2 regions of the Micromonospora sp. NPDC051141 genome follow, and region 1 is predicted to be linked to the other one. Evidence: riboswitches for the same ligand, from Rfam matches in the RefSeq annotation. Region 1 holds a riboswitch; the other holds the start of a gene.

Region 1 (5,423 bases):
GTGAGCGGGGTGGAATCGGACCTCGGCGGCCCGGACTTCACCCTGTAGACCTCGACAGTGGAAGCCGCTCGTCCCAGGCGAGGCGTTCCGGCTCGCGAGAAGGCTCTCGCTCACGGTTGCGGGTCAGCGCCGGCTTCTACCGGCTTCCCCCCACACGGGACGTATGCAGTTGTGTCCCCGGCGTACACCGGGTGCGGTCACCGTACCGCCCGGACGCCGTCCGGCGCCAGGGCGGTGACCGGGACCCGCTGCGATGCCGGTCACCGCCCTGGCGCGGCTCATCAGGGGGCGGTGATGCCCGGTGCGGCGCCGGCGCCGAACGACCAGCCCTCAACGCTGCCCGGGGCGGGGTTGTAGCTGGCCGCGCCGGAGGAGCTGTAGGACCAGGGGCCGCCGTGCGGCGCATGCCAGTACGACCAGTAGGCGGTGGCCGGTGGGGTGTTGACGCACGGGTCCGTCGCGGCGGTCGGCTTGCCGTTGATCCGACAGACGAACGCCAGCCCCCAGCGCTGGGTGCCGGTGACCGTGAACCCGGCACCCTGCAGAGCAGCGATCCCGGTCGCCGGGTCGCCGGGAGCACAGCCGACCTGGATGCCGCCGCCGAGGGCGGCGTAGTCGACGACGACGGTGACCCCCGAGGTGCCGGTGCAGGCCGCGGCCTGCGCGGCCTGCGGCGCGGGCTCGACGGCGGTCAGGGCGACGGCGGCCAGCGCGGCGGTCAGCAGACCGGCGAGCCGGGCCCGGATGGTGGATGGACGAAGGGACACGGATCCTCCTGAAGGTGGTCGGATGGCAGGGCGCTTACGGGCAGGCGAGGACGGGTGCGCCGGGGGCGGCGCCGGCGGCCGACAGGTCGGCGTAGCCGGTGCCGGTGAGGCCGAGGACGGCCTGGGCGGTGGCGCGGGCGGCGGTGTCCGGGTCGAACGCGCCGCCGTCGAAGTCGACCGCGCCCCGCCGGTCTGGCGTCGACGCGCAACCGACCTGCAGCCCGGCCAGGAACCGGTGCGCCCGGGCCCAGGCCAGCGGCCGGCCGGCGGCGCGCAGTGCCTGCGCGGCGAGGCCGGTGCTGTTGGCGTTCGGGACGCCGTCCGCATTGGCGAAGCCACCGTCGGGTCGCTGCACCGAGACCAGCCAGCGCAACCCGGCGGCGGCGTCGGCTCGGCGGCCGGTGGCCCGCAGCGCCTGCACAACCAGGGCGGTAGCGTCCACATCGGAGTGGCACGTCGGTTGGGCGGGCAGCACCGGGTAGCCCCCGTCGGGACACCGGGTGCCGGCCAGCCATGCAGCCGCTACCGGTGGCGCACCCTGCGAGGTGCGATCCAGGGCGAGTAGGGCGAAGGACTGGCTGAAGGCGTTGCTGTAGTCGCCGTAGGCCGACCGGTCGGAGAATCGCCCGGTGGGCGCCTGGAGCGACCGCAACCGGGCGATCAGGTCGACCCCGCCGACGTCGGTCGGGTTCCCGCTGCGGACCTCGACGGCGAGGGCCAGCTTGGCGGTCGCCCCGGCGTACGCCTCGGCGGCGCCGTCGCCGAGGTAACCGTCCCGGACGTCGGGTCGGGTGACCCAGGCCAGGGCCCGCGCGGCGGAGTCGTCGGCGACACCGGCGGCGGCGAAGGCGAACACCGCGTCCAGGGTCAGCCCCTGGTCCGGGTACGCGACGCCGTCGAAGACCACCTCGAAGCGTTCTCCGTCGACGAGTTGCCGGGCCAGCCACCCGGCGGCGGCCTCCGGCCGGTTCGGGCCGGGGACGGCGGCTACCCGTCCGGTCACGGCGGATGCGGGGGCGGCGAGGGTGAGGGCGGCGAGTACGCCGCAGAACAGGGCGAGCAGGGGATGCCGGCTCAGGCGGACGACCATCGGAAGCGCCTTTCCGGCCCGGCGGTCGTCAGAAACCCGGCCGACCGGCGGTACGCGGAGTCGACCGGGACTCCGACCCGTGGGCCACGACGGGTGGGGGAGCGGATGCGCGCGTACGCCGGGTATTCGGGCTCACCGCCGGGTGACTTGCCACCTCGGACGGCCTACCGTTGCGGGCCAGCGCCGGACTTCGACCGGACTTCCCCCGCACGGACGCGCGTTTGGTTAAGTTGTGGCGACAGTCTGGCTGGCCGCGACCACCCATGTCAATCCGTCGTCGGCCGTCAGCGGACAGTAACCGCCGTCTGCTCGCCGCGCGTGGGGATCGGCCGGTGCCGCGGGCCGGGTGGAGCGGGCCGCCACTCCACCCGGCGCGCCGGTTAGCTGCCGCGTACCTCGACCGCCGCAGTGACCAGGTGTTCCAGCGACGCCTCGACTCCGGGTAGCCGCGGGTCTTCAGCCCGTAGTCGGGGTTGACCCACAGCCGCTGCGCGGGGACCGCCGCCGCCCGCAGCAGCGCGTCCACGACCTCGCCCCGGGACGGCACCCGGGGCGAATGGATCTCCCACACCCCGGGCCCGACACCGCGCTGGTAGCCGATCGCGGCGAGATCGTCGAGGACCTCCATCTTCGACCGGGACACCTCGATGCTGGCGACGTCGGCGTCGAGGGCGTCGATGGCGGTGATGACCTCACCGACCTCCGAATAGCACAGGTGGGTGTGGATCTGCGTGCCGTCGGCGAACCCGCAGGTGGCCAGCCGGAACGCACCGACCGCCCAGTCCAGGTAGGCCATCTGGTCGGCCCGCCGCAGCGGCAGAGTCTCCAGGATCGCCGGCGCGTCGACCTGGATGATCCGGATGCCTGCTGCCTCCAGGTCCCGGCACTCTTCCCGCAGCGCCAGCGCGACCTGGTCCGCGGTGTCGCCCAGTGGTTGGTCGGTCCGGACGAACGACCAGGCCAGGATCGTCACCGGACCGGTGAGCATGCCCTTGACCGAACGGTCGGTCAGCGACTGGGCGTAGGTGGACCAGTCGAGGGCCGTCGCCCATCGTATGCGCCCGACAGGTGCTGTGGGCAGACCTGCCCGGCCCTCGGGAGCGGCGTTCGCTGCCGCATCGTCGATGCGCGACCGAGTAGCGTCGCGACATCGGGCACAGGCCTGCGACGGCGGAGGGGAACCGGTGGGTCAGAAGATCGACAGGGTGACGTTCGTGGTGGACGGCAGCGAGTGGACCGCCATGCGGCCGGAGGACTTCGAGCGACTGGACGCCTCCCGCAGGCAGGTCGGCGCGACCGCCGCCCGGGCCAACCGGTTGGAGCACGAGTTGCGTCAGACACGGGCCCGCCTGGCGCGGATCGAGGCGATCGTCGCCGAGGCGGACCCGACGCACTGCATGTGCGAGCGCCTTACCAGGGCGCTCGGAGACCCGACGTGACACCGTCGCCGGCCAGAAGTCGTCGTCGAATCTGACGCTGCCGTACATGAGCGCGATGCCCAGCATGATCAGGTGCCGGTCGACCACGCCGACGAGCCTCTCAGGACGGGGCTGCGGGCGGCGAACACCCGCGAACGCCACGCGGCCGTGCACGCCCTGCGCGCCGAAGGTCTGTCGATCAGCGCGACCGGCCGCCGAGGTGAGCTCCCGGCGGCCGAAGAACGCATCGGCGACTGTGGGGGCGTTCTTGGCAAAGTATTCAAGGTGCAGGTTCGGATCCGGAATCACCCGTACCTCGGTGATCGCGCGGATGTCCGGCCGTGACGAGCGGATGAGGTAGTCGCCCATCAACTCGACCTCACGACGGTGTCGGGGCGTGCGCAGCAGCTGGAAGCCGATAAAGATGCTCAGGTGCAGCGATTCCTGCGGCGTGAGCGGTTGCGGTGTCCGGAAGGGGTCCAGGATGCGGTCGATAACGGCGGTAGCCCCGTCCTCGATCACGCCGAGGATCCGTTCGAGTCGACCGTCTCGCTCACCGTCGAGGGTTGATGAAGGTTTAGAAGTCGCGGATCGTGCCTACGTCCTTGATGTTGCGTAGGCTCGCTCGTCCCGTGACTCGGTCGCGGACACGGATTTGCCCTGATGCGGAGAATCGTTCGAGGTAGCGGCGCGCGACGGTGTGGTGCCGGCTGCCGACCATCGGCACCGGCGAGGTCGTGTCCCACCACTGCTGGATCTCGTCGAGGATGCTCGGATCCGAGTCGATCATGTCATCGACCCAGCACCGCCACTGCTGGTCATCCCGCTCGTGCTCGCCGACCATCGCACCCTTCCCACCGCACGTCTGGCCGCGACGCGTTGGCCGCTACCCGATGATCTACCTCGCGTCCGATAATCTCGGACCCGCTCACCGCCGCGTGCCCTGGCGAGACGTGGGCGGTTAGCTCAGGACGTCGGCGCCGAGCCCGTGACGAACGTGATGTCGTCCAAGCCCCGAGGATCGGTGCTGCCACGGTCGGTCAGCTCCTGCAGGATCAGGGCCCGCAGAACGGCGCGCAGTTGAGCGGTGCTCAGACGTGGACTGTCGCCAGCGGGCCGGTCCGCGGCCATGACGGTCGCGAACACGTCACCGGCGAACGAGAACGTCCGTTTGCCCGCGTGTAGGAACTGGGACCGGAACTTGTACGCGGTCTTGAACGCCGCCTTCAGGACCGCCGGATCGTCGGCGAACACCACACCGCGCGGCTGCGGATCAGACCAGGAGCCTTCCTGCGGCCGGGCGCTCAACGCGTCCACACCCCAGATGTAGGAGCGCACCGGCTCCTGCCAGAAACCGGCCGGCAGCCGCGTCATGGCGTACGTCGCGAAGGTTTCCGCGAGCTTGATGGGCTTGTCCTTCATCAGGCGGGCACGCAGCGCTGCGGCCTGGGCCTCGGTGAAGTCCTGGCGGGCGATGAACTTCTCCCAACTCGCCGATTCGTCCCAGTCGGCCCACTCCGTCGGGGGACTGCCGAAGTGCTGCGCGAGGCACTCGATGCCCCCGACCATAAGCGCGTACGCTCCGACAAGATCACGGGTGGCCAGCAGCGAGGCGCAGTAGTGCATGTGGATCGCCGCGCTGAGGGCCCGCATGTCGTAGTCGCCGAGGCTGGTGAGTCGGGCTACCGCGTCGCGGAACGCCGCGTCGACCTGCGGCCAGTCGGGCATGGGCGCACCGAGATGGGTGTCCACCGCTCCGGCCAGCGGCAGCGCGAACGGATGCTCCTGCCCCTCGACTCTCGCCATGACCTCCGCAACGACCTGGCAGCGACGGTCGGTCACCAAGGTCAGCAGGGCGCCGAACATCGCGTTGCGGCCTACGGTGTCGAACTGCTCCGACGGCGACGTCGCGCGCATGTAGTGCAGGACCGTCACCGACTGGATGTGCTCACCCGGAACCTGCAGCAGGCCCTGGCCGTCTGCGGCGAGCAGCCCGTCTCCGTCGGCGGGCACCAACCCGGGGTGGATCATCCGCTGGAACTCGAAGGTCGGCGGGGTGCCCGGCGGAAGCTCGCGCAGGCCGTCGGCCCATTCCTTCAACCGCGCTGCGCCGGTCGGGTCCTTGTCGTCCAGCACTCCCACGTGTCC
Region 2 (5,423 bases), on a different contig from region 1:
CGGCGTGCAGGTCCACCTCCTCGACGGTCCAGGTGTTGCGGATGGCGTCGCGGAACCGGTCGAAGAAGTGCGGGTAGCGCATCGGCCGCAGGGTCAGGTCCATGCCCGGGTCGAGCAGCATCGGGCGGGTCTCGGGCATCGTGGTCACTGGCAGGCCTCGCAGCTCTCGGGGTTCTCCAGGGAGCAGGCGAGCGCCTCGTCGTCGCGGGCGGGCACCGGGGCGAGCACCGGGGCCACGGTGGCCTGCTGGATCCGGGTCGCCGGACGCGACCGCAGGTAGTAGGTGGTCTTCAGGCCGGCCCGCCAGGCGTACCGGTACATCGAGGAGAGCTTGCCGATGGTCGGCGCGCTCAGGAACAGGTTCAGCGACTGCGACTGGTCGACGTAGGGCGCCCGCGCGGCGGCCAGGTCGATCAGCGCCCGCTGCGGCAGCTCCCACGCGGTCCGGAACAGCGCCCGCACCTCGGCGGGCAGCTCGGTGAGGCCCTGCACCGAGCCCTCGGCCCGCTTGATCCGGTCGCGGACCTGCGGCGTCCACAGCCCACGGGCCTTCAGCTCCCGCACCAGGTACGTGTTGACCTGGAGGAACTCACCGGACATGGTCTCCCGCTTGAACAGGTTCGACACCTGCGGCTCGACGCACTCGTAGCAGCCGGCGATCGAGGCGATGGTGGCCGTCGGCGCGATGGCCACCAGCAGCGAGTTGCGCAGCCCGGACGCGGCGATCCGCGCCCGCAGCGCCGCCCACCTGTCGACCTGGGTCGGCGTCGCGCCCCACAGGTCCGGGTGCAGGTCGCCCTTCGCGGCCCGGGTCTGCCGGTACGCGGGATGCGGTCCGAACCGCTCGGCCAGCCCGGCGGAGGTCTCCAACGCGGTCAGCAGGATCTCCTCCTGCGCCCGGGTGGACAGCTCCCGCGCCGCTGGTGAGTCGAACGGCAGGCGCAGCGTGAACAACGCGTCCTGGAGGCCCATCAGTCCCAGCCCGACCGGCCGCCAGCGCGGGTTCGACGCCGCCGCCTGCGCGGCCGGGTAGTAGTTGATGTCGATCACCCGGTCCAGGAACACCACCGCGGTGCGCACCGTGGCCCGCAGCTTCTCCCAGTCCACCCCGTCGGCGGTGACGTGTGCGCCGAGGTGCACCGAACCGAGGTTGCACACCGCGGTCTCGGCGTCGTCGTTGACCTCCAGGATCTCGGTGCACAGGTTGGACAGGTGGATCACGTTGCCCGGCTCGCCGGTCTGGTTGGACAGCCGGTTCGCGGCGTCCTTGAACGTCATCCACCCGTTGCCGGTCTGCGCGAGCGTGCGCATCATCCGCCCGTACAGGTCGCGGGCCCGGACCGTGCGGACCGCCTTCTTCTCGGCCGCCCGGTACGCGGCGTCGAACGCCTCGCCGTACAGGTCGGGCAGTTCCGGCGCGTCGGACGGGTCGATCAGCGACCAGTCCTCGTCCGCCTCGACCCGGCGCATGAACTCGTCCGGTATCCAGTTGGCGAGGTTGAGGTTGTGGGTCCGCCGGGACTCCTCGCCGGTGTTGTCCCGCAGCTCCAGGAACTCCTCCACGTCCGGGTGCCACGGCTCCAGGTAGACGCAGGCCGCGCCCTTGCGCCGGCCGCCCTGGTTCACCGCCGCCACCCCGGCGTCGAGCGTCTTGAGGAACGGCACGATGCCGTTCGACCGCCCGTTCGTGCCCCGGATCAGCGCGCCCCGGCCACGCACCCTCGACCAGGAGATGCCGATGCCGCCGGAGAACTTCGACAGCTTCGCCACCTGGTGGTAGCGCTCGTAGATGGAGTCCAGCTCGTCGCGGGGCGAGTCCACCAGGAAGCACGACGACATCTGGGTGTGCCGGGTGCCCGAGTTGAACAGCGTGGGGGAGCTGGGCAGGTAGGCCAGGCTGGACATCAGCCGGTACAGACCGACCGCCTCGGCCGGGGTGTGCGACAGCCCGCAGGCCACCCGCAGCAGCCAGTACTGCGGCGTCTCCACCACCAGCCGCGACTCCGGGTGCCGCAGCAGGTAACGGTCCGCCACGGTACGCAGTCCGAAGTACTCGAACCGCAGGTCACCGGCCGGGTCCACGGCGTCGTCCAGCTCACCGGCGTGGCGGGCCACGAACGCGGCGGTGTCGTCACCGATCAGCCCCAGCCCGTGGGCGTACCCGATCGACTCGCTGAAGCGCGTCACCTGCTGTCCGCGGACCTCCTCGTCCACGTACGCGGCCAGCAACCGGGCGGCCAACCGGGAATATTGCGGCTCCTCGCCGATCAGCTCCGCCGCGGTCTGGATCGACAACCGGTCCAGCTCCGCGGTGCTCGCCCCGTCGTAGAGCCCGCTGATGGTCCGGGTGGCGACCCGCAGCGGATCGACCTCGTCCAGGTCGGCGACCCAGCGCTCGACCGCCCGGACGATCCGGTTGACGTCGACCGGCTCGGTGTCGCCGTCCCGCTTGCGGACCCGCATCGCCAGTCGGCGCTGCTCCGGCCCGGTAACACCGGACCGCTGACTCTCCCGTACGACCGTCATGACCTCTCCCTCGCTGTCACCGATGGTCTCGGCCGGCGGGAGAACGCCAACGGGCACGGCACGCAGGACCGGCCCGGCTGCTGGCGTCGGTCGTCCCGCGCGACCGTCGACCGCCGCACGCGGCAGCGCACGGCGCGCTGGCAGGTCTTCGGACTCGCGGGCGTGACACGAGGTCGCCTACTGGCCGTCGCTTCCCAGGCCGGTGGCCCAGTGCTGATGACGGCGGTCGTTCCCACTCACCGCTGCGGGGCAGTCCCGGACTTCCACCGGGTTCCCTCTTGCCTCGGCCGCGCCGGTGAGGCGCGGCCGAACCAGCTGCGGGGACACCATATATGGCGGTGATGCCCGGCGGGCAACACCAGATGTCGGGTCAGGCGTGTCGGTTGCGTCTCACCGTCCACGATGCCGGACGAACGCCGCCCGCGGTTGGCGCTCCCCGGGGCCGGGGACGATAGTGGGCGGCATGGCGAATCTCGGACGCCGCTGGGCGTGGCTCCTGGTCCTGCTGGTCGGCGTCGGACTGTTCCTGTTGGTGCTGGAGACCCTGATCGGCACCCGGAACATCAACTTCGTACCCGCGCTGATCGTGCTCGGCGCCGCGATCGCGCCGGCCACGTTCCTCACGTTCGCCGAGGGCCGGTCCGGCCGCTGGCGGGTCCCGGGCGCGATCGTCGGCCTCGCCGCGTTCCTCGGCGGGGTGATCGGTGTCGTCGCGGCCGGCTGGTTGGAGTACGACACGCTGCACCGGCTCGGCGTGCTGCCGATGGTCCTCGTCGGCCTGATCGAGGAGTCCGCGAAGCTCGTCGTGCCGGTCGGCGTCCTGCTGCTGTGGCGGCGGCACCGGTCGCCGGGGGAGGGGCTGGTGATCGGCGTGGCCTCCGGCGCCGGTTTCGCCGCGCTGGAGACGATGGGCTACGCGTTCACCACGCTCGTCGGGTCGCAGGGCAACCTCGGCGCGGTCGAGCAGACACTGCTGATCCGCGGTCTCACCGCGCCGGCCGCGCACCTGTCCTGGACCGGGCTCACGGCCGGCGCGTTGTTCGCCCTCGCCGCCGCGCCCGGCGGACGCCGGCTCGCCGCGTTCCTGCTGACCTTCGCCGCGGCGGTCACGTTGCACACCTGCTGGGACACGTTCGGCACGCCGGCCGCGTACCTGTTCATCGGCGGCGTGTCGCTGGGCTGGCTGCTGCTGCGCCTGCACCTCGACCGCGAGCGGCCGGGCGCGGTGACCACGGTGTGGCCGGGTGCGCCCGAGCCGGTCGGCGGCGTCGCGGGCGGGCCGGCTACCAGGTGACCGGCAGCTCGACCGGGCCGAGGATGGCGTGGCCCGGCTTCCAGGGCACCTCGTCCGGCGGCACCGCGAGGCGCAGGCCGGGCAGCTCCCGCAGCAGCAGGGCGAGCGCGGTGCGGACCTCCAGCGCGCCCAGGTGGGCCCCGATGCAGTAGTGCGCGCCGTGCCCGAAGGACAGGTGCGGGGTGGGCGGGCGGTCGAAGTCCATCCGCTCCGGGTCCGGGAACACCGCCGGGTCGCGGTTGGCGGCGTCGTGTGAGGGGACCACGATGTCGCCCGCCGCCAGCCGGGCACCGCTGGGCAGCGTCACGTCCGCCATCACCCGCCGCGGCATCTCGTCGCCGTTCGCGGTGGAGTGCAGCCGCTCCAGCTCGGCGACCGCGCCGTCCAGCCGTTCGGGGTGCGCGACAAGGTACGCCCAGCCGGTGCCGGCCGGCCCGTACGGCTCGGTCTGGAGCACGTGGACGAACGTGGCGATCGAGCTGGCCGTGGTCTCCCAGCCACCCACCACGAGTGAGATCGGCAGCTTGATCTGGACGTCCACCGGCTGGTCGGCGGCGGCGGTCGCGATCCGGCCGAGCAGGTCGTCGCCGGGTCGGCCGCGTCGCTGTTCGAGCTGCTCCCACAGGTAGCCGCCCATCTCCTCGGCGGACCGGGCCGCCTCCACGCGGCTCAGGTCGCCGGCGCCGAGGAACATGTCGCCCCACCGGCGGAACCGCATCCGGTCGTCGGCGGCAGGCCGAGCAGGTCACAGATCACGTCCAGCGCGAACGGGACGGCGAAGTCGCGGACCAGGTCCGCCGGAGCGCCCCGGCCCACCATCGCGGTGAGCCGCTCCTGCGCCGCGGCCCGGACCGTGTCGCGCAGCCCGTCGACGGCCGGCCGGGTGAACGCGTCCTTCACGGTGCCGCGCACCCGGGCGTGCTCGGCCCCGTCCATGCCGAGCATGGTGCCGGACACGTCGACCTCGTCGGCGTACGCGGCGGCGGCCCGGGAGAAGACGTCCTGTCGGCGCAGCACCTCGCGCACGTCGGCGTACCGGCAGATCAGCAGCGCCGGAACCGGTTCGCCGCCGACCCGGCGCACGATCGGCACCACCGGAGAGCCGGCGGCGAACCGGGCGTAGTCGGGGTGCTTGCGCGGGCCGGGTGGCCGGTTGACGCCGTCGGCGTCCTGGTAGAAGGGGTGGGGCCGGCGGGCGTCGATGTCCGTCATCCGTCCACACTGCCAGTTCCGCCCCGACGGCGCGGGCCCGCCGTCGGGGCGGACGCCTAGCCGGCGGGCCGGTTCGACGCGCGGGCGCGGCCGTACTCGGCGAGGGCGTGGAAGGCGGCCTTGGGCGTCCACGAGCCGTCCGGCAGCACGCGCACGATGCCCCGGGCCGCCAGGTCGTAGTCGTGCTCCGGGTCCCCGGTGGTGGGCAGGTGCCGGTTCGCGAACGTGTAGACGAACGCCGCCTCCACCCCGCCCGCCTCGTAGTCGCGCAGCAGGTCGACGAGGTAGCGGGCCTGGCCCTCCTCGTCACGCTCCAGTGTCGCGGTGAGCTTCGCCGCCCGGCCGTGCTCGTCGTAGGTCACCGGCTCGGTCGCGCCCGCGACGTCGGCGG

What was found. Region 1 has a riboswitch for cobalamin ahead of ACIA6B_RS24795 (peptidase). Riboswitches for the same ligand answer to the same signal wherever they lie in the genome.
Region 2: it holds a riboswitch for cobalamin, as region 1 does, so the genes downstream of both, ACIA6B_RS18430 (ribonucleoside-diphosphate reductase subunit alpha) here and ACIA6B_RS24795 (peptidase) in region 1, are expected to answer to the same signal.

Annotation. Positions count from the first base shown of each region.
Region 1 is NZ_JBITFD010000014.1:99,723-105,145, forward strand. It holds cobalamin riboswitch at 59-207, opposite strand; gene ACIA6B_RS24790 (hypothetical protein) at 282-767, opposite strand; gene ACIA6B_RS24795 (peptidase) at 802-1,857, opposite strand; cobalamin riboswitch at 1,956-2,091, opposite strand; partial or broken gene ACIA6B_RS24800 (5-methyltetrahydropteroyltriglutamate--homocysteine S-methyltransferase) at 2,345-2,845, opposite strand; gene ACIA6B_RS24805 (hypothetical protein) at 3,042-3,296, shown strand; gene ACIA6B_RS24810 (hypothetical protein) at 3,369-3,620, shown strand; partial or broken gene ACIA6B_RS24815 (DUF4238 domain-containing protein) at 3,570-3,797, opposite strand; gene ACIA6B_RS24820 (hypothetical protein) at 3,853-4,119, opposite strand; gene ACIA6B_RS24825 (hypothetical protein) at 4,242-5,411, opposite strand.
Region 2 is NZ_JBITFD010000009.1:83,678-89,100, forward strand. It holds gene ACIA6B_RS18425 (ribonucleotide-diphosphate reductase subunit beta) at 1-139, opposite strand, end outside; gene ACIA6B_RS18430 (ribonucleoside-diphosphate reductase subunit alpha) at 145-2,526, opposite strand; cobalamin riboswitch at 2,648-2,857, opposite strand; gene ACIA6B_RS18435 (PrsW family glutamic-type intramembrane protease) at 2,990-3,820, shown strand; gene ACIA6B_RS18440 (cytochrome P450) at 3,810-4,538, opposite strand; gene ACIA6B_RS18445 (hypothetical protein) at 4,490-5,032, opposite strand; gene ACIA6B_RS18450 (hypothetical protein) at 5,089-5,423, opposite strand, start outside.